Regions from separate parts of the Paenisporosarcina sp. P4_B8 genome, predicted to be linked through region 1. Evidence: riboswitches for the same ligand, from Rfam matches in the RefSeq annotation. Region 1 holds a riboswitch; each other region holds the start of a gene.
The links. Region 1 has a riboswitch for S-adenosylmethionine ahead of AC1DSK_RS00675 (O-acetylhomoserine aminocarboxypropyltransferase/cysteine synthase family protein). Riboswitches for the same ligand answer to the same signal wherever they lie in the genome.

Region 1 (7,611 bases):
TTTTCCATGTAATCCCAATAACCTCGGATTCAAGATACTTAAAATCAAGTGTTTTTAATGTATTCCTTCTATATAATAAGTGCGTTATTTTCCCCAATAGAAAAACCGCTTCATTTCTCCATTTGGAGAGAATGTAGCGGTTCGATTTTCTTATATGGTGACTAAAATTTGAGTCTGTTTGCCGATAATTTCTGCATAATCTTTCACCATGGCACTTGCAGTCGGGAATTTACCTGCTCCCGGGCCCACTAAAGTTAAAGTTCCCATGTAATCCGTTTCAAGCGCAATTGCGTTATTTACTCCCTCAATTGCATACAAAGGATGCTCTGGACCTACCAATCTTGGACCAACACTTGCATGTAAGGATCCATCTACCTTTTCGACAATTTCTGCCACATGTCTGAATCGCAAACCTTCCCTTGCAGCCGCCAGTACTTGTTCAAGAGTGATATCTGCTATTCCTTCAATCGATACATCATCCCACTTTGGTTGTTTACCGAATGCTAAATTACTCAATATCATAAGCTTTCGAAATGCGTCTTGACCTGAAATGTCATTGAAAGGATCTGCCTCTGCATACCCCAGTAGCTTTGCTTCCTCCAAAGCATCCTGAAACCAGCTTTCTTGTACCCTCATTTGAGTTAAGATGTAATTCGAGGTTCCATTTAATATCCCTTGAATTCTTTGAACCTGATTTACTAGAAGAATATTTTTCAAAGTTGAAATTATGGGAACACCGCCAGCTGTAGTTGCTTCATATCCCACATGGACACCTTGCCTATTTGCCAGTTCTTGTAATTCCAAGCCACGCTTTGAGAACATGACTTTATTAGCCGTAATGACATGACAACCTTTTTGGATGGCCTTACATAAATAATCGTAAGCAGGATCTTCCCCCACAATGGCTTCAAAAACAATTTGAAGCTCTGGGATAGCTTCAATTTCATCAAAGTTGTCAGTGAACAATACGCCTGGAGCTGCCAAGCGGCTTTTTGTCTTATCTCTTATCAGAATTGCTTTGATGTCTATATCTAATCCAAGTGATTCTTTTAATTGATCCTTTTTCTCATTAAGTATTTGGTAAATACCTTGACCAACTGTGCCAAAACCTAAGATTGCTGCTTGAATCGTCGCCATGACTTTACCCCCAAGTGAACAGATAATATATCTCCCCATGTCTCAAATTCAGTCAGAAAGCCATCATGACCGAATCGTGTGTTGACCATGCAGAAATGATGATCAGGAACGAGATGCGCAAAAGAGCAAATGTCCTCAGGTGGATATAGTAAATCATATGTGAATGCTATGGTAATCACTTTTGCTTCAAATTGCTTTGCCGCAATTTCTATACCGCCTCTACCCCTTCCGATATCATGGGTATTCATTGCTCTTAACAAGGTAAGGTAGCTATTCGCATCAAAACGGTTAGCCAGTTTTACCCCTTGATATTTCATATAGGATTCGATTTCGAACAATCCATTGCTTCTGGTCTTTCTGGCAAAACGGTTCTTATGTAATTGTTCACTACGATAAGTGACCAGCCCCGCCATTCGAGCCGTTTCAAACCCCTTGATATCCGAGGAACAGGTATAGTTTCCATTGAGATAATTCGCATCCGTCTCAATTGCATGGATTCCAATGTAGTTAAAAGCAATACCTGTGTCACTTAGATAAGGGGTAACTGCTAAAGGAATAAGAATATCCATATCTTTTGGATAAAGTAATCCCCACTCCAGAACACGCATGCCACCAAGTGACCCACCAACTACCGCATGAAGCCGATTAATATCCAAAGCTAGTAATGCCTTTTTTTCCGCATGCACCATATCGCGAATTGTAATTGTCGGAAAGGATGATCGATATGGATTGCCTGTAGAGGGATTGATGGTCAACGGCCCCGTCGTACCCGAGCATCCTCCAAGGACATTCAGTGTAATAACTCGAAAAGAGTCGGTATCAATATTCTTTCCCGGTCCAATTAACCCGCTCCACCAGCCTGGTGTTTCCTTTGATCCAATGGCATATTGATTGCCAGTTAACGCATGACAAACCAAAACAACTGGTGCTTCTGGAGGACCAAGAGTTTCATATGAAAGTTCAACATGCTCAAGACATTCCCCAGACTCTAGTTGAAAATTCCCGATTGTCACACTTCCTGTTGCCATTAAATTCACCTCCACATTAAACCGTTACGACGGTGGCATGTTCTATTGCTTTCCCCAAATCGGCTACCAGGTCTTTCACAGATTCCAATCCTACTGATAGACGAATCAACTCTTCTGTTACACCCGATTGCTTCAACTCTTCACTGCTTAACTGTTGATGGGTTGTTGAAGCAGGATGGATAATGAGCGATTTTGCATCCCCTACATTAGCCACATGCGACCAGATTTGGACATGGTCGATAAGTTTTCGTCCTGCTTCTCGACCTCCTTTAATGCCAAAATTCACAATCGAGCCGTATCCATTCTTTAAGTACTTGTTTGCCAATTGATGAGATGGATGAGATTCGAAACCATTGAAACTTACCCATTCTACTGCCGGATGATTTGCTAAGTATTGTGCGACTTCAATTGCATTTTCATTATGTTTCGGTACGCGGAGATGCAATGTTTCAAGACCTTGCAAAAAAGCGAATGCATTATCCGGGCTTAGGCATGGACCGAAGTCACGCAGTAGCTGGACCCGCAGTTTAATCGCGAAAGCCACTTGTGGGACATCAATCCCGTAACGAAGGCCATGGTAGCTCGTATCCGGTTCCGTAAAGCCAGGAAACTTCTCGCTGTTCCAATCAAACTTACCTGCATCCACAACGACACCGCCAATTGACGTACCGTGTCCCCCAATCCATTTCGTAGCTGAATGAACGACTACATCCGCACCGAATTCAATAGGGTTGCTTCCGTATGGCGTTGCAAACGTATTATCGATAATCAACGGGATTCCGTTCTCGTGTGCAATGTCAGCTACAGCTTCTACGTCCAATACATGAAGGCTTGGGTTTCCTATGATTTCCCCGAAAATGGCTTTCGTTTTATCGGTAATGGCCCCGCGGAAATTCTCAGGATCGGTGGAATCAACAAACTTCACCGTGATTCCATACCGTGGAAGTGTATTAGCAAATAGATTGTAGGTCCCACCATACAAATTGCCAGCAGCGACGATTTCATCACCGGCTCCTGCTACATTCAGAATGGAGAAGGCTATCGCAGCCATGCCGCTCGATAGGGCTACCGCTGCTGTGCCACCTTCCAATAACGCGATTCGCTGTTCAAATACGTCCACAGTCGGGTTGCCGATGCGTGAATAAATGTGACCAGTTTCCTGCAAGGCGAATAAGTTTTGGGCATGTTCCGTATCTCTGAAAACAAAAGAAGTTGTTTTGTGGATTGGCACTGCACGGGAACCCGTGATTGGGTCCGGCTGCTGACCTCCGTGTAAAAGTAGAGTTTCCGGTTGAAGATTTGTCATTGTTTTCCCTCCTGGATTGTGTTTTAGATGGAAGCGTGGAGGCGAAAGAGGAGTTTTATGAACAGAAAAAAGCCCCGTCTTCGCTTAAGAAGAGGGGCTCACAAGTGCGTGTTCCTCCTCTTATCTTTCAGATCTCCACTAAAGAAATCTGTAGGAATTAGCACCTTTGCAAGTTAATCACTTGCCGGTTGCCGGGCATCGCAGGGCCTAGTCCCTCCGCCACTCTGGATAAGAGTATTTGATTCAGTTTTCCATCTTGAGAATCAGTATATGTTTAATATCCATAAATAGTCAAGAATTATTTATATAATTTTTTGAAACTTCTGCCAACACTTAAACGTTTAAAGAGTTAGTGAAAAAAAGGGGTTGGGAATATGAATCTTGCATTATGGGTGCTAATCACCTTACTATCAGGTTATTTAATTGGCTGTCTCCACGGTTCAAATGTGGCGCAACGGCTTTCTGGGGTGAATGTAAAGGAACAGGGAGTAAAGAATGCGGGGGCATCCAATGCCACTATTGTATTAGGCTGGAAATACGGGGCACTCGTCGCATTTATTGATATTGGTAAAGGAATACTTGCTATCGTCCTTTTGCGTCTTATATTCGAATCAACTGATCTTTCCTTGGAGTATCAATGGGTCCTATTATTTCTTGTGGGGGCATCTGTCGTAATAGGTCACAATTATCCATTTCAGATGCATTTTGATGGTGGTAAAGGAACGGCATCTGTTATTGGAGTGATGTTAGTACTGGATTGGAGAATCGGATTGGTTGGACTTATCTTGCTGATTGTCGTTTCATTGGTGACAGATTACTTATTAATCGGTGTACTGTTCTTATATATTACATATATCATTTTAGCCTTTTTGATTACAGAAAGTACTATGCCAATTGTCATAACCACCGCACTCTTCTTACTCGCATTATGGAAGCATCGCGAGAATATACACCGTTTGAGATCCGGGATGGAACCACGAGTTTCTTCGGTTATCAAAAAGAAAAAAGTGACTCACTCCAATTAATTGGGGAATCTATTTTTTATTCCGAATTTACTAAAAAGTCGTTAAAATTTCATTCGGCCAGAACAATCATTATTCCGTGAACCGAATGAAAGTGCTAAACTGAGGTAAGGGGTAAAGACTACTGGCCCGCATCATGTCGGTCAATATCTGCCCAACTCCGAACCAACTTTTCTAAGGGAGATGAAACCATGCAAGAAACATTAATCGAACGCCTTGTACGTTATGCCAAAATTGATACACAATCAGATGCTGAAAGCACCACTTGTCCATCCACACCAGGTCAATGGGACTTATTGCACGAACTAGAAAAAGAATTGTCTTCAATCGGAATGGAAGACATTTCACTTGATGACAATGGTTATTTATTTGCCACTTTGCCTGCAAATTCAGAACGTGAATTGCCAACAATCGGCTTTTTAGCTCACGTCGACACAGCAACTGATTATACAGGTAAAAATGTAAACCCTCAGCGTATCGATTGCTATGAAGGTGGCGACATCCGATTAAACGAAGAAACCGTTATGTCTCCTGACGATTTCCCGGAGCTTAATAATTATATCGGGCACACTTTAATAACAACTGATGGCACGACTTTACTAGGTGCCGACAACAAAGCAGGAATTGCTGAAATTATGACAGCTATGGAGTTTCTAATTAATAATCCAGACATTAAACACGGCAAACTTCGTGTTGCCTTTACTCCAGATGAAGAAATTGGGCGTGGGCCACATAAATTTGATGTTGAAAAATTTGATGCCAAGTATGCTTATACAATGGATGGCGGACCTCTTGGAGAACTTCAATTTGAAAGTTTCAATGCAGCTGGTGCTAAAGTTATCACACGTGGGACAAGCGTTCATCCAGGTTCAGCTAAAAACAAAATGGTCAACGCTCTGACCATCGCCATGAAGTTCCAATCTTATATGCCTGCAGATGAAGTGCCTGAGAAGACTGAAGGATATGAAGGATTCATCCACTTGATGAATTTCAACGGGCATGTAGAAGAAGCCAAATTGTCTTATATCATACGTGACTTCGACCGTGAAAAATTCGAAGCGAAGAAAGTATTATTTGAAGAAGCTGCTTCAAAAATCAAAGCAGAATACGGATCAAATGCAATTTCGTATGAACTGCATGATCAATATTTCAACATGGGTGAAAAAATTGAGCCTGTAAAAGAAATTGTCGACATTGCACATGAAGCGATGACGAATCTATCAATTAATCCATTAGTCATCCCAATTCGTGGAGGTACTGACGGTTCACAATTATCATATATGGGGATGCCAACACCTAATATCTTTACAGGTGGCGAAAACTATCATGGAAAGTATGAATACATTTCAGTCGATAACATGGAAAAAGCAACCAAAGTCATGATTGAAATGATTCAACTGTTTGAAAGACAAGCTTAATATTGCCATAAAAAAACAAGCATTGACTGTCCTCCTGACAGACTGTGCTTGTTTTTTTATGGAATTTCCCATGACATTGAATTTCCCAATAAACGTCACCTAATTTTGCACCTTCCGGCATATATTTTATGGGAATCGCAGAAAACATCATAAGTAGGTCATGATTACTTATCCTGCACCGACAACTTCACAATTTTGTAAAGACTTTTCCAGTAAATGATGAAAATCATTCTCATTAATTCTTTGTTTTATGGTATGATGTTTTAAGTGAGAACACCTATCAGTTAGATGGAGGTTACAATGATGCATACTGCTGTTAAAGCTGAATCCCTTTCAATTGGATATACTGATCATTTACTATTTGAAAATTTGAATTTACATATACCCCGTGGGGAAATATCCGTTTTTGTTGGCAGCAACGGCTGCGGAAAGTCAACATTGCTTCGTTCCATTGCACGTTTATTGAAACCGACAACCGGTTCTGTCCTATTGGAAGGAAAAGATGTTCACCGCATGTCTTCCAAAGAAGTGGCAAAAAAAATGGGCATACTGCCTCAATCACCCGTTTCACCAGAAGGTCTGACGGTTCATGATTTGGTGAAGCAAGGTCGTTATCCCCACCAGTCATGGTTGAAGCGCTGGACTGAAGAAGATACAGAAAAAGTGGAAGCCGCAATGGAAGCAACGCGAATTAGCGATCTTCGTGACCGCGCCGTTGATACATTATCCGGTGGCCAACGCCAACGTGCTTGGATTGCAATGACACTCGCTCAAGATACCGACCTCATCTTGCTTGATGAACCTACGACTTATTTGGACATGACGCACCAAATTGAAATTTTGGATTTGCTGTTTGAATTAAATGAGAAAAAAGATCGTACCATTGTGATGGTATTACATGATTTGAACTTAGCATCCCGATACGCCCACAATATCATTGCCATTAAAAATGGCGATGTCCATGCTCAAGGTAAACCGGAAGATATCATTACTTGTGATTTAGTTAGATCAGTATTTGGTATGGAATGCCAAGTTTCAAAAGATCCAATGTTCGGCACACCTCATTGCATCCCTTATGGTCGGGGACGCTGTGTAGTACCAGAATTACGAGTTTCTACAGGTGCGTAAGTATGAAGGATAGTCTTAAACAACTTTCTGTGTTTGTCGATGATGACCGTCAGCCCGTTATGACACTCGGTGAGGCTCATACTGCAGATGGCATAAACAGAATGCTTCAAACTGTTCGAGACATAACTGATGCACCAACGGATGCCGTTGCTGCATCTGTTTTTTTTCGCCGAATCGGTTTCTTGTTAGCAGCTCAATTCAATACGATTACGGTACACAAGCAAGTTTTTGCCGGACCTTTAAACCACATTGGTATTATTCAGGACGACTATACAATTAAGTTCACAGTACCAAGTGAAGGCTATATCAAAGTGCAAGATGAAGAACAAGCTTTACGATTCGTTCTGGACACCTATGGTCATCCTCTAGTTGAATTCTTTAGTCAACAGGCGAAGATCCCTAAGTTGATTTTATGGGAAAATATATGGGGGTACGTCATATGGGTTTACAGTCAACTTATTCAGGATGGTGTTACGGACGCCTCAACTAATCTGGAATTTTTGTTGCTAGAAAGCACCTGGAAACCGCAAATGAGGCGTTCACCTTTTAAGCAATTTTTGCAAAATCAATCA
Region 2 (7,611 bases), on a different contig from region 1:
CACACAAGGATTCGTGGTGTTTGCCCCTTATTATCGTGGGAACAGAGGCGGCGAAGGTAGAGATGAATTTGCTGGGGAAGATCGGTTTGACGCTACCAATGGAGTAGAAGTATTAAGACAGTTTATTTCAGTGAACCGTATTCATTTGTTTGCATTTTCTCGTGGAGGAATTATGGCTTTATGGACGGCTGTTCTGCGTTCAGATATTACATCGGTTGTCACCTGGTCAGGTGTGTCAGACATGGTTCTCACCTATGAGGAACGTGAAGACATGCGTAGAATGATGAAGCGGGTGATTGGTGGTAATCCTACGAATGCACCTGAGGCATATGAACTTCGTCAACCACTCAAACATGTCAGTGCTATTGATGCCAAAATTCTAATTATCCATGGACGAAAAGATGGGAATGTCGGAATTGAACATGCCTTACGTCTCGAAAAAGCACTCATCGATGGAAATAAAAATTTTGAGACTTGGTATTTTAAAGATTACACACATTATTTCCCTTCGAAAACCAATAGACAAACTGTCAGAGATTTAACGGACTGGATGAAACGACAAGGGGATTAATATATGAAACATATCCGAATTCATTTAAAGACTAGCAGTACTGCTAACAAAACCTCTGTCCCTAATGATACGTCATATTGGAAAAAGCTTTGGGATTCATATACGAGTGAATATGCTTCAGTGGAAATTCTATGTTGGCAGGAAGAAGTGCATGATATTGAGGAATTGACCAGACTCTCTGCACATTCTGTGAATCAAGGACTTGTAAAATCGTTTACAATTACATTGGACGAAGAAAACTGTAACTATTTACGTAATCATTCGATTGATGCAGACGGTGGTTTAAAATGGTTCACTATATTCTTTTATAAAGAAGATATTCAAATGCTTGAGATAGCACAATATGGTTCAGAAATTGTATTATATGGAGTAAATGAGAAAGAAGCGGAAGAATTTGAAGCGCTATTCCCTGAAATCGAGAACGCGGAATACTTCAAAGAACACCTCATGTAAGCAGAGGAGGGTGAGGCATGGGAAATTTACATATAATATACGACTCTTTATTACTAACCAGTGAAACCAACAAGCTTAGGAAGAGTATTAGCTATTGGTTTCCGTTAATGAATGAGGTACTTCCAGTGTTTACAGAAGTCGAAGTGCATTGTCGTGAAGATGAAAAAGAAGCAATTCTTAAGATTAAACCTTTCGCTCATACCATTCGATATGGAAGTGGATTGGTCATTTTTACAATGCCTCTAAATCAGAAGCTAAAAGACTTGCTGCTGTATGGGGTAAATGAAGGACATACCAGGATTCCCTGGTATACATTAGTATTCAAGAGAAATGGTGCACATATTTGTACTGTTAAATATCACGGATCTGAATTGTTTTTCTACCAGATAACGAAAGAGGATGCTAAAGAGATAGAATCTTACTTTCCCGAAGAGACAGTTTTTGAATATACGAAGTAAAAAAATGGCCTGCACATGAAGTGCAAGCCATTTTTTTATTCTAGATAATCGGACCGCCTTTAGAAATAATCTCTTCAGACACTGATCCGAATTTAATGAAGTTTTCACGGAATCGATTAGCCAGTTCTTGAGCTTTGTTATCGTATGCTGCTGGATCCGCCCATGCATCGCGTGGGTTTAATACGTCAGACGGTACGCCAGGTACTTCTTTAGGAATAGCTAAACCGAATGCTGAACCTTTATCCATTTCAACATTATCTAATTTGCCTTCCAATGCAGCACGAACCATCGCACGTGTATAAGAAAGTTTCATACGGCTACCAACGCCATATTCGCCACCAGTCCAGCCAGTATTTACAAGGAAGACTTGTGCATCATGCTCATCGATTTTGTTCCCTAACATTTCTGCATATACAGTTGCAGGAAGGGGAAGGAATGGAGAACCGAAACAAGTTGAGAATGTTGCTTGTGGAGATGTAATTCCACGCTCTGTACCAGCAAGCTTCGATGTAAATCCGCTTAAGAAGTGATACATCGCTTGTTCTTTCGTCAACTTACTGATTGGAGGTAATACCCCAAACGCATCTGCAGTTAAGAAAATGATGGTTTTTGGATGACCCGCTACAGAAGGATCAACAATATTGTCGATTGCTTGTAATGGGTAAGCAGCACGCGTATTTTCAGTTAACGAAACATTTTCGTAGTCGGGTATACGCGTTTCAGGATCCAATACCACGTTTTCCAATACAGAACCAAAACGGATTGCATCGAAAATTTGTGGTTCATTTTCACGTGTTAAGTTAATTGCTTTTGCGTAACAGCCGCCTTCAATATTGAATACGCCGTTATCTGACCAGCCATGCTCATCATCGCCGATTAATTTACGATCTGCATCAGCAGATAATGTTGTTTTTCCTGTTCCGGACAATCCGAAGAACAAAGCAACATCGCCTTTTTCACCAACGTTTGCAGAACAGTGCATCGGTAGTATGCCTTGCTCAGGAAGCAAGTAGTTCATAATGGAGAAAATTGATTTTTTCATTTCACCGGCATACTCAGTACCACCGATTAAAATGATGCGTTTTTCCATTGACACAATGATAAACGTTTCGGAACCTGTACCATCGATTGCAGGATCTGCTTTGAAAGTCGGAGCATAAACGATTGTGAATTGTGCTTCATGCGATGCCAACTCATCTTTAGTCGGACGAATGAATAATTGGTGTGCAAAAAGGTTATGCCAAGCATATTCATTGATTACTTGCAATGAAAGGCGAGATTCTTTATCCGCACCGGCAAAGCCATTAAAGACAAATAACTCTTCTTTTGTTTTTAAATAGTTCACAACTTTTTTATATAAAGAGTTGAAAATTTCAGATGATATTGGTTGGTTTACTGAGCCCCAATCAATCTTGTCTTTCGAGCTATCTTCCACAACAACATATTTGTCTTTAGGAGAACGTCCTGTATATTTTCCTGTCACTACTTTTACAGCTCCAGTTGGTGTTAAGACAGCTTCTCCACGTAATGTTGCTTTCTCCACAAGTTGTGGGACTGAAAGTTGCACATGCACGTTTTGGCCATTTAACAAGTCGTTCAGCTCGTTCATCGTGTTCACTGAATTCATGTATATGTACCTTCCTTTATCGTATATTACCCTTATATCGGGTTAACCTTGATTCGAAAATTAGTATAACACATTACGCTTAATAATCTACACTAATAGCCTAATTAATTATATCTGATTTTCGAACATTTATATAGAACGAAAAAAATATTTGACAAGGCTTCATTAGTTTATTATGATGTAAAACTGAACGGATACTCTTATCCCGAGCTGGTTGAGGGGTCAGGCCCTATGAAACCCGGCAACCTGCAATTATGAACCAAGTAGTAATTGGCAAAGGTGCTGAACCTGAAACAAGGTGAATTCCTTGGATGATAAGAGTGAAAGGTGCCTATACATGAATACCTTTCCTCATGTATTTTACGTGAGAGAGGGTTTTTTTTATGACATCTCCCTTTATCCTCGTGTGCAGAAGCCCGAAAAGGCGGAAGGTTTTATTCAACTGAATAAGCTGGACATGGGAAATGAGTACCGTTTGAATTTTCCGAGAGCAATCTCGAAGGATATAGGAGGAATATTAAATGACAACTCGTCGTCTATTTACATCAGAATCAGTAACAGAAGGGCATCCGGATAAGATTTGTGATCAAATCTCAGACGCAATTTTAGATGCTATTTTAACTGAAGATCCAAATGCACGTGTTGCGTGTGAAACCACTGTAACAACAGGTTTAGTGCTTGTTGCCGGTGAAATCACAACATCTGCATACGTGGATATTCAAAAAGTGGTACGTGAAACAGTTCGTGAAATCGGCTACACACGTGCAAAGTATGGTTTTGACTCAGAGACTTCTGCAGTATTGACTGCAATCGATGAGCAATCTGCTGATATCGCAATGGGTGTTGACAGAGCACTGGAAGCACGTGAAGGTTCGATGACAGATTCAGACATCGAAGCAATCGGTGCAGGTGACCAAGGTTTAATGTTCGGTTTTGCTTGTAATGAAACACCGGAATTAATGCCTCTTCCAATTAGTATGGCTCATAAGTTAGCTCGTCGTTTAGCATTAGTTCGTAAAGAAGAAATTCTTCCATACTTACGTCCAGATGGCAAAACACAAGTAACTGTAGAATATGATGAAAACAATAAACCGTTGCGTATTGACACAATCGTTATTTCTACTCAACATCACCCAGAAGTAACACTTGAGCAAATTCAACGTAACTTGAAAGAACATGTCATCAATCCTGTCGTTCCGGCAGAATTAATTGACGAAAATACAAAATACTTCATTAACCCAACTGGTCGCTTCGTAATTGGTGGACCACAAGGGGATGCTGGTTTAACTGGTCGCAAAATTATCGTTGATACTTACGGTGGATACGCTCGTCACGGTGGCGGCGCATTCTCTGGTAAGGACGCTACGAAAGTTGACCGTTCAGCAGCATATGCTGCACGCTATGTAGCGAAAAACATCGTAGCAGCAGGACTTGCTGACCGTTGCGAAGTTCAACTTGCATATGCAATCGGTGTTGCTCAACCAGTATCAATTGCAATCGATACTTTTGGTACAGGTACAGTAGAAGAATCGAAACTTGTTGAAATTGTTCGTGATTCATTCGACCTTCGCCCAGCTGGAATCATCAAAATGTTAGATCTACGTCGTCCAATTTACAAGCAAACAGCTGCTTATGGACACTTCGGTCGCACAGACTTGGATGTACCATGGGAGAAAACAGACAGAGCGGCTACTTTGAAAGAAAAAGCAGGCGTTTAAGAGTGAGAAGCCATTCCGGGGTATGACCTGGAATGGCTTTTTTGTTGGAAATTAGTGGGAGGAAGGGTTGAATCAGCTGTGAACCGCAATAAATCCAGTTGAAAGGGAACAAAGTGCATTCGTACAGGAAGAATCGAAGAGTGAACGGGAACAAATCAATTTGAACGGGAATAAATCTAAGAATGCTTTAACATATTAAAAGGACCGGGCTCAATTACCCGGTCCTTAATATCCGTTTACTTTTGTTTTTGCATTTCCTTATAAATCTGTCCTTTTTCAGCATATTCTCTCACAATACGTTCCATATCTAGTTTGTCTTCAGCGTTCAATTCACGAACCACTTTTGCCGGACGTCCCAATGCAAGCATACCTGGGGGAATTACTTTACCGGGAGGTACCAAGCTGCCTGCACCAATAAATGCACCTTCACCAATCTCTGCGCCATCCAGCACAATGGAACCCATGCCAACTAATGCTCCTTTTCGTACGGTACAGCTATGTAAAGTTACTTGGTGTCCGATGGTGACTTCATCTTCCAAAATTAATGGAGCGGCAGGGCTTTGATGAAGGCAACACAAATCTTGAATATTAACTTTTCGGCCGATTCGTGTCGCATTGACATCACCACGAATAATGGTATTAAACCAAATAGTGGACTCTGGACCGATTGTCACATCACCACTTATTGTGACATAATCAGCAATATAAACAGATGGGTCAATCATGGGTGTTTTATCATTAAATGGGTAAATCATTCTAAAACCTCGTTTCTTCTTGCCATATGCTTTCATTATACAAAAAAAGAGGAACTAAAAAAGGATGACTTCGTCGAATAAAGAAATAGAAGGAGCGATGATTATGTGGAAATGGGAAGCTGATGGACAGGCAAAAGCAGTCATCGCCATCGTACACAGCGCGTATGAACATCATCGTAGGTACGCCTGGTTAATAGAAGAATTCAGGAGTTCAGGATTTCATGTTGTAATGGGGGATCTGCCGGGGCACGGAGAATCGGCTCTCAATAAACAAGCACATGACGAGGATTTTCAATCGTATGGCACTTTTATCAATCACTTGATTGACGCTTCGCTTACATATAACTTACCCGTTTTTATTATGGGTCACGGGTTAGGTGCAACTTTACTCATGCAAGTGCTTCAGGAAAAATCAATTGAATGTGCAGGAATTATTCTGACATCTCCTTGGATGCATTTACATATTCATGCATCGAAACTTTCCAGTGCTTTAGCCAACATGGGGAAGCTTGCTGAAAACGTCAAGAGTACTCATGAAATAACCATTAAAAAACTGACAAGAAATTATGATGTTTATACGCAAGATAAAGACGATGAACTATATAACACGACCATTACTTTGAAGTGGTACAGGGAGTTGCAGCATTTGATGAAAGCAACAACCGCCAAACAAGAAAGCATTCAAAATGTTCCTATTTTGATGATGACTGCAGAGCGGGATAAAATTACGGATCCGACATTCGCAAAGAATTGGCTGCAAAAACAACAACTTTCTGAAATACAATACAAAGAGTGGAAAAATTGTTTCCATGATCTGTTCCAAGAGCCAGAACGAGAAGATGTGTTTTATTACACTAAGACATTCGTGAATAATGTGTTGCGTTCACTCGGATATGTGGTTTAAGACAAATAAAAGCCTTTCTAATGAAAAATTAGAAAGGCTTTTATTATGGATTTGTTTATGACTTCATTTATGAATTATGCTGATTTACAAGGATTTTTACAATCATGCGGTGCTTTAGATATAAATTATTCTGACAGAAAATTAGCCCCCTGTAAAAAAGGGAATCAATAGATTCCAAATTTCAAAACCTGAACATTTACGAATATGATAATTCTCTTTTAATAAAAATATTACAGCTTGTTAACGAAAAGAATATTAATTTAAAAATTTGAGTTCTTATCTTTTGCACTCTATCGAAAAAGATTGTGGTCGGCTATTTCTTTCGCTTTCCGCAGGGGTCTTCAGAAATAGCCAACCACCTTCCTACTGAAATATTTTGCTTAGACACGCTACAGAAGTGATTTCTGTTGATTGCAGTGGAGGCGGCGGCAATTTTAATAATAATATTTCTCTATATTTTTTAGAGTAACATTGCATTGCATGCAAAGCTTACTAAGCACAAAAAGAAGCAGTAAATCCTTTTTCAACCCTTTTGAAACGTGGATTTAAGAACGCTATGCCTTGCAAAAGTCGCAGTTAACATAATGAAAATCTAGAAGTATATAAAATTTCTTACCTTGTACTAATATATTTTTTGTAATATAGTGAATAATGTGACAATATCATGAACAAACAAAGGGGGAAATCGGATGGAAGAGTTTATTGGGCAAATAAATAACTTTTTATGGGGACCATGGATGATTTATGGCTGTTTGGCTATCGGTCTATTATTTTCAATCCTTACTCGTTTCTTGCAAGTTCGACTGATCAAGGATATGGTTGTTCAAATGTTCAAAGGTGAAAAATCGGATGCCGGGGTATCTTCATTCCAAGCATTATCGATTGCATTATCAGGTCGTGTTGGAACCGGAAATATTGCAGGGGTTGCTACGGCGATTGCATTTGGTGGTCCAGGGGCTGTATTCTGGATGTGGGCAATTGCGTTTATCGGGGCGTCTTCAGCGTTTGTCGAATCAACTTTGGCTCAAATTTATAAAGTGAAAGACCAAGGACAATACCGTGGTGGTCCTGCTTATTACATAGAAAAAGGAATCGGCTCGAAGTGGTATGCAGTTATTTTTGCAC
Region 3 (7,611 bases), on a different contig from region 1:
TCAAAGACGGTATCCATCGAAAAATGCTTCATATCAAACGTCATCTGATCTTCAATTTCGTTCAAATGGTCCTCAATCTTGTACACAAGTGGAAAGTAGGAATCAACCACTTTGTCGAGAATTTGATACATCGCATAAATCGCTCCACGTTCCCAGAAGGAGGCATCGCGTTGCAATTTTTCTCGAACCAAGTCCAATTCTTGAACGGCATTATGATGAAAAGTAACAACAAAATTCTTTCCGACAAATAAATCCAATTCCTCGGCTTCAAGCGTCTCTTCATTCAGCGTATGGACGACAAAGAAATGATATCCATCGTGGTAATCGACTTTCGGGCGCTGCAAGCGGTGTAAACAATCTTCAATCGCTAGTGGATGGAAATGAAAGAACGAATCAAGCAAAGCCCATTCAGTGGCTGATGGTTTGTCAAAATCAATCCAGTACCAGTCGAATGACTTTTTATGTAGATCTTCTAAAGGAAAGTCCATTTCTAATTGACTATCAACGGTAACTCCAAATGTTCGAATCATAAGTAAAACCTCGTTTCACACGGTAAATGCTAGTAGTAGTTTACCACGAAAGTTCGATGTGCTTGTATTGAAGCCTATAAAATTCGTTTGAAAAAGGAGAAGTTACCAGTCGATTTCTTATGACTTCGCATTAAAAGCTCATTTTCTAAATAATGTCTTAACAAGTCATTCACATCCTCTTCATATTCATCGGCTACACTAAAGGTGCAAGCTCAAATCCAAGGAGGTCCTACATGAGTCAAACACGTTTAAAAAAGAAAGCTTTACCTATCGCAATCCTTTCGTTTTTAGCCATCAGTGGAGTCGCGGGAACCATTGCCACATTTCCATTTCATAAACGACAACGAATACCTCTAAAAGCTAGATAAAGGAAAAATAAAAAATGCGATTTAAAAGGAGAGTCATTAACGTGGAAATTCAACGAAGACCTTGGAAAAAAATATCTTTGACGCGATTTATGGACTTCATAAGTAAGTCCACTCAAAGAGCACAAGAAAAGAGATTTTCTCAATTAAATTCATCACAGACACCTTGGAATTAACTAAACGCAATCATATATAAATAAATGGATTCTCTTTAATACTCTCATTTCTTATGGAGAGTTTTTTCTTGTTTAAAAATCCTTTATACGGGAATTTACATATCTTTAATAACTTTTACCACTCCATACGCTGACAGATACGAAATCGGGATGAGAAGAAAAAGAATAATCAATCCAATCATCGTACCAAGCGGAGAGATAGGAAGTAGATTACCTGCAAAAAAACCAAGTAACTGATAAAAAATGACGAAAATGACGATGGACATGATCAAAATAATGATCTTATTTTTGAAGGTTTTCATTGTGGTTCTCCTTCCGCAACAACCAAATATATTATCATTAAGTATTACATTTACTTCCAATTGTTACAACTGTTTCTTTAAAGCGAGCGCATCGTTTGACTCTCTGTAAAATATAGTTTATTCTAGCCATGGAATTAATAAATTCATAAAGCGCCATTTTCACAATGGCGGCCAAGTTTTCTAGGGTTCCGCAAACAACCGGTTTGGTCTGGTCCGAGAGAAAACGCTTTGCACACACGCAAGGATACACGGAAGGATAAAAGCCTGGGAGATGACGTATGATACGTTTATCTCTCGGGCTTATTTTGATTTGGAAAAGGAGTATGTTTTCATGAATAAAGAATGGATGAAAGTCTTCATAGCAGCATTTTTTGAGGTATTTTGGGTAATTGGTCTCAAGCATGCGGATGATATCTGGACATGGTTGGGCACGGCAATTGCTATTTCGGTGAGTTTCTATTTAATGATTATGGCAGGGAAAACACTTCCTGTTGGAACCGTGTATGCAGTGTTTGTCGGACTTGGTACAGCTGGGACAGTGATTGCGGATATCCTCTTTTTCGGGGAATCATTTAGTATCGCAAAAATTGCCTTGATTGCACTTCTGTTAATTGGGGTTGTCGGGCTTAAGCTGGTGACAAAAGAACAGGAAGAGGTGGAATCCTAATGGCGTGGATATTCTTAGTCATTGCTGGATTGTTTGAAATGACAGGTGTGGCGATGATCAGTCAAGTGCATAAAAGTCGCAATTGGAAGTCCATTAGCGGATTGTTCGCAAGCTTTTTGGCAAGCTTCCTGTTCCTTGCACTCGCCATGGAAACCCTTCCGATGGGTACGGCATACGCAGTGTGGACAGGTATTGGTGCTTCAGGTGGAGCGATTTTAGGCATGATTTTATACGGGGAGCCTAAAACATGGCTGCGCATGCTGTTTATTGCCATGGTGTTAGGAGCGGCTGTCGGTTTGAAATTTATTTCTTAGGACTGTCATATCTATTTCCCGGCAAACATAGCATAGCTTTATCACACGTATAAAAAGCAGTATATTTGAATTTATTAGAAAATTATGTTGACAAGTATTTTGCACCCTGTCATAATCCAATTTAGATTTTAAAAAATATCATATCTACATTTTTCTTATCAAGAGCAGGTGGAGGGACTAGCCCTATGAAACCCGGCAACCGACTTACGCGAGTAGGCACGGTGCTAATTCTTGCAGCAGTAGCTGACAGATAAGAGGATGTTAGTTCAACTACTAACCTCTTCTTTTTTGTGAAGAGGTTTTTTATTTTCCCTAAAGAGGTGAAGACATTGAGTGAAGTAATCGCGACTTATTTAGTCCATAGCATAGAAGGAAATTTAGAAAAAAAAGCAGAAGGCATCGCACTTGGCTTGACGGTCGGATCATGGACCGACTTACCGCAACTGGAACAACAGCAACTGAAGAAACATAAGGGACGCGTTGTATCTGTCCAAAAAGAAAATAGTCAATTAGAAAGCAGAACGAAAGGAATTATTCGCATTGCATACCCCAAGGCGAATTTCAGTCCTGATTTGCCAGCCATTTTAACGACGACTTTTGGCAAGTTATCACTGGACGGGGAAATCAAATTAATTGATTTGGAGTTCAGTCCGGAATTAACGGGCCACTTTCCAGGTCCGAAATTCGGCACAGAAGGAATCCGACAACTGACAGGCGTGCAAGAACGACCATTTGTCATGAGTATCTTTAAAGGCATACTCGGGAAAGATTTGGACTTTTTACTGACACAACTGGAACACCAAGCACGCGGTGGTCTGGATTTTGTGAAAGATGATGAAATTTTATTCGAAAACGAGTCGACGCCTTTTGAACAACGGATTGTAAAAGGACGTGAAGTACTCGAGCATGTTTTCTCGGAGACAGGTCACCGCACACGTTACGCAGTGAATTTGACAGGACGTACATTCGACTTAAGAGACAAAGCAAGACATGCGACAGAGCTAGGGGCAGATATGTTGCTGTTTAATGTTTATGCATACGGATTGGATACACTGCAAAGTTTAGCTGAAGATCCAGAAATTGCGATTCCGATTATGGCACACCCAGCTGTTTCGGGAGCATTCACTCCATCCCGAAAGTATGGTCTCTCAAACCACCTCGTACTGGGTAAATTATTGCGACTTGCCGGGGCGGATTTCTCGTTATTTCCCTCACCATATGGCAGTGTGGCCTTGGAAAAATCAGAAACACTAAAAATTGCAGATGCACTCCAGGTTCCTGGTTTGATAAAGACCTCTTTGCCAGTGCCTTCAGCCGGAATTCATCCGGGCATGGTGCCGCAACTGATTGAAGACTTTGGTATTGATTCCGTCATCAATGCAGGTGGCGGGGTGCACGGACATCCGGCAGGTTCTGCGGCGGGGGGCAAAGCATTCAGGCAAGCGGTTGATGCAATGCTATCAAGGAAGACCTTATCAGAGGCTGCGCAAACAAATGCAGAACTGCAACAAGCACTGGAATTGTGGGGTGACAAAGTACGATGACACCACCCGTTATATTTTGTGATTTTGATGGCACGATTACCACGAAAGATAACATTATGGCCATCATGAAAAAATTCGCACCACCTGAGTGGGAGCCGATTAAAGACCAGATTCTCGACCAACAAATAACCATTCAACAAGGCGTGACACAACTTTTCAACTTGTTATCAACCGACCAAAAAGATGAAATTACCCAATATGTATTGGAACAGGCACAAATTCGAGAAGGATTTGAGGATTTTGTGGCCTATACGAAAGCACAGAAGATTCCACTCTTTATTGTATCTGGTGGCATTGATTTCTTTGTTAAGCCACTCGTGAAGGAACATATAGAAGACGACCGTATTTACTGCAACGTGGCAGATTTTTCTGGAGAAACCATCACAATCAACTGGCCTCATTCATGCGATGAACATTGCTCGAATGGCTGTGGTTGTTGTAAACCATCCATCATTCGCAAACTGAGTGACGACAACACTTACAAAATCGTCATCGGTGATTCCATTACCGATCTGCAAGCGGCCAAACTGGCAGACAAAGTCATAGCGCGGGACTTCCTCATCGAAAAGTGCGAAGAACTCGATATTCCTTTTGAGCCATTTGAAACATTTACAGACGTGATTCACATTTTAAAGCAATTGGAGGTACGCACATGAGCAATTACTTTTCCCGTTGGACCGAGCTTTCGGCCATAAAAAAAGAACTCGCAGACCGCGATTGGTTCTACGGCACGAGTGGTAATTTATCGATTAAGGTAACGAATGAACCGGTTACATTCCTCGTTACAGCATCCGGTAAGGACAAACGGAAATTCACGGATCATGACTTTTTACTAGTTGATGCAGCTGGTGAAAAGTTGGAGGAAACGACGTCAAAGCCATCGGCCGAAACGTTGCTCCACGCTAAGATTTATAACAAAACAAATGCCGGGTGTGTCCTTCATGTGCACACGATTGACAACAATGTCATCACGGAACTGTATAAACATGAAACACATATCGATTTCACCGGAAATGAAATTATTAAAGCACTCGGTTCCTGGGAACAAGATGCCAAAGTCAGCATTCCGATCATTCCAAATGTCGCGCATATCCCGACACTTGCTGAACAATTTGATCGTTATGTAACAGGGGACATGGGAGCAATCCTGATTCAAAATCACGGCATCACGGTGTGGGGCAAAGACGCTTTCGAAGCGAAAAAATATTTGGAAGCATGGGAATTTTTATTCTCGTACCAAGTGAAAATCGCAACTATAAAACATGTAGTGGGGAGTTATTAAAAATGGCATACATTCGCAAACACGCAAACAACGAACGCATTGAAGAAGAGCAAGCAGTCATCGACTTTTTGAACAGCAATGAAGTTATTTACGAAAAGTGGGACATCGAGAAGCTTCCAACCGGACTTCGTGAAAAATTCAATCTAACAGATGAAGAAAAACAACAGATTCTATCCGCATTCGGAATCGAAATTGCTGACATTTCCGAGCGACGCAACTACCAGCAAGCGGATGTGATTTCACTCTCTGAATCAACGCCTAACTTGGAACAACTGTTGAAAAATTTCCAACAGGAGCATCATCATGAAGACGATGAAGTACGTTTCATCGTCAGCGGTCACGGCATTTTCGTCATTCAATCGGAAGACGGAGAGTTCTTTGATGTCGAGTTGCAACCGGGAGACTTAATCTCTGTACCTGAAAATGTACGCCACTACTTTACGCTGATGGAAGACCGCAAAGTCGTAGCGGTGCGCATTTTTGTCACGACAGAAGGCTGGGTACCGATTTACGAGAAGGAAACAGTCGCTTAATTAGAGGTTGATTACTTTTTGACCACTTGATAAAGGTCTGTGACCAGTCAAGGTTGATTTTCATCCGGTCAGCCGAAGTTTTTGACCAGTCAGCAATGGTTTTTGTCCATTCGCCTGGACACGGACAAATCATCCTTTCCAGACACACAATAAAACCTGACATCCCGTAAGGAGTCAGGTTTTTTGTACTTATTACACACGATGGGGGAAGAAAGAGTCGTGCGTCATAGTCGGATGTGAGGATTAATTTCTATAAATTAATATAGACAACTTGCACCGACAATAATTAACAAGATGAAGAGAACAACAATCAACGTGAACGTAGAACCGCTAGTATTGCAGCATTCGTATCCCATGCCTTACACCACCTTTTTAGAAAGGATGCTTTAGCATATGCTCATCTTTGGCACTGACTCGGGAAAAAATCACGGTTCACTACACAAGATTGTTTCTTGCTTCACTTTATTTTATTTGGCCACACCATTCTTCTTTCAAGACGGCATTTACTTTGGCTAAGTTGAACTTTTGATACCCTTGACCTTCTGCCCATGCTTTAATCCCCGCGTGTTCAGGGTCATCTTTGTCTTTCATGACGCGCTTGAATTCGTCATATCCAGGCGGACCTCCCACATCTTCAGGTGGGCAAGTACCTTTGCCTTCGAGCAGCTGCGGATAATTATACGCGTAATCATCCACTACTTGTTCGAGCACCACTTCGTGGTCCCAGCTGTCTCCAAAGTCATACATGTAGCGAAATACGGGAGAGTCATGGACGTATTTGGTCAAATCCACATCGCGTGCGAGTAATAGCTGAGTACGGATAAACCGTTGATACATTCTAAATTCATACGATCCTTCTTCTGGCGGGTTTTTCATATAGTATTGGGCCATGCCGAAGTTTTCTGAAACCGATTCTTCATCGCCGACCAATTGAATCGTTTTATCGTTCTTGGAATCGTCGATGGAGAAATTAAATAAGTGACTATTTGTCCATCCGACAGAGGTTTGGATAATCGAATGTAAATCATAAAAATCGAGCGTTTCAGGTACGATAAAGCGGCGCCATACTTTCGGTTTTACATAATTTAGCGTGACAAGAAATTGATACGCTTTCAAGATATCACCTCTACTTTAGAATTTTTCCCCATCATACCACAGAAGCATATATTATGGTTTTCTGGAGAGTATTGGTGAGGACTCATCGCTATTAAAAAACGGCGTTAGCTGGAAATATTTACAGTTCCCATTTCTATCAATTTTAAGAAACATGGTATGATAGAAGAAAATTAATTTATTACACAATAAAATTATTTCGATAGGAAGATACGAGTGGGTGACGAATGAAAGAAGCGATCAACAAATTCACGAATAAAAACTGGTTGGTTTGGGGTGGCTTATTGTTGCTGCTCATTTTTTTACTATTAAATCGTCAGATCATTACTCTTCTCGTAAATCGTGATGTCGAAGGCATTCAAGATTTTTTGGATGATAATCTGCTTTATGCATATATATTTATGCTGATCATTATGATTCTCCAAAATTCGTTTACTGTGTTTCCTTTACTTTTAGTAATTACCATCAACATTACGTTGTTTGGATTTTTTGATGGTTTTTTATGGAGCTGGATTTCCAGTGTAATCGCCGCAGTCTTCGTCTTCTGTGCCGTCCGCTTCTTGTTTCAAAAAAGATTGATTGAAAAATTCAAACCAGGTTTACTTGTACAAATAGAAGCGAATGGATTTGCTTATGTATTCCAAGCGCGGATTTTCCCTTTAGTCCCGACTAGTTTGGTCAATATATTGGGAGGATTGAGCACGGTTCGGTTTTGGCCGTTTATTCTTGCCACGACCATCGGGAATTTTATTTATTTTTTCATCCTGGCACTGATTCCCGCTGGT

Region 2: it holds a riboswitch for S-adenosylmethionine, as region 1 does, so the genes downstream of both, metK (methionine adenosyltransferase) here and AC1DSK_RS00675 (O-acetylhomoserine aminocarboxypropyltransferase/cysteine synthase family protein) in region 1, are expected to answer to the same signal.
Region 3: it holds a riboswitch for S-adenosylmethionine, as region 1 does, so the genes downstream of both, AC1DSK_RS10795 (2,3-diketo-5-methylthiopentyl-1-phosphate enolase) here and AC1DSK_RS00675 (O-acetylhomoserine aminocarboxypropyltransferase/cysteine synthase family protein) in region 1, are expected to answer to the same signal.

The regions. Positions count from the first base shown of each region.
Region 1 covers NZ_JBFUHX010000001.1:126,720-134,330, reverse strand. Annotated here, with positions in the region: gene AC1DSK_RS00685 (homoserine dehydrogenase) at 151-1,137, opposite strand; gene metX (homoserine O-acetyltransferase MetX) at 1,110-2,165, opposite strand; gene AC1DSK_RS00675 (O-acetylhomoserine aminocarboxypropyltransferase/cysteine synthase family protein) at 2,182-3,471, opposite strand; SAM riboswitch class I at 3,589-3,706, opposite strand; gene AC1DSK_RS00670 (glycerol-3-phosphate acyltransferase) at 3,846-4,496, shown strand; gene pepT (peptidase T) at 4,685-5,911, shown strand; gene AC1DSK_RS00660 (ABC transporter ATP-binding protein) at 6,215-7,039, shown strand; gene AC1DSK_RS00655 (IucA/IucC family C-terminal-domain containing protein) at 7,042-7,611, shown strand, end outside.
Region 2 covers NZ_JBFUHX010000013.1:11,920-19,530, forward strand. Annotated here, with positions in the region: gene AC1DSK_RS12655 (alpha/beta hydrolase family protein) at 1-571, shown strand, start outside; gene AC1DSK_RS12660 (hypothetical protein) at 575-1,024, shown strand; gene AC1DSK_RS12665 (hypothetical protein) at 1,042-1,482, shown strand; gene pckA (phosphoenolpyruvate carboxykinase (ATP)) at 1,523-3,109, opposite strand; SAM riboswitch class I at 3,307-3,430, shown strand; gene metK (methionine adenosyltransferase) at 3,631-4,827, shown strand; gene AC1DSK_RS12680 (gamma carbonic anhydrase) at 5,064-5,582, opposite strand; gene AC1DSK_RS12685 (alpha/beta hydrolase) at 5,686-6,486, shown strand; gene AC1DSK_RS12690 (alanine/glycine:cation symporter family protein) at 7,176-7,611, shown strand, end outside.
Region 3 covers NZ_JBFUHX010000010.1:32,177-39,787, forward strand. Annotated here, with positions in the region: gene corA (magnesium/cobalt transporter CorA) at 1-530, opposite strand, end outside; gene AC1DSK_RS10775 (hypothetical protein) at 764-898, shown strand; gene AC1DSK_RS10780 (hypothetical protein) at 1,167-1,373, opposite strand; guanidine-I (ykkC/yxkD leader) riboswitch at 1,543-1,646, shown strand; gene AC1DSK_RS10785 (DMT family transporter) at 1,705-2,040, shown strand; gene AC1DSK_RS10790 (DMT family transporter) at 2,040-2,354, shown strand; SAM riboswitch class I at 2,507-2,611, shown strand; gene AC1DSK_RS10795 (2,3-diketo-5-methylthiopentyl-1-phosphate enolase) at 2,684-3,898, shown strand; gene AC1DSK_RS10800 (2-hydroxy-3-keto-5-methylthiopentenyl-1-phosphate phosphatase) at 3,895-4,554, shown strand; gene AC1DSK_RS10805 (methylthioribulose 1-phosphate dehydratase) at 4,551-5,180, shown strand; gene AC1DSK_RS10810 (cupin domain-containing protein) at 5,183-5,713, shown strand; gene AC1DSK_RS10815 (YjcZ family sporulation protein) at 5,971-6,069, opposite strand; gene AC1DSK_RS10820 (plasmid pRiA4b ORF-3 family protein) at 6,176-6,829, opposite strand; gene AC1DSK_RS10825 (TVP38/TMEM64 family protein) at 7,054-7,611, shown strand, end outside.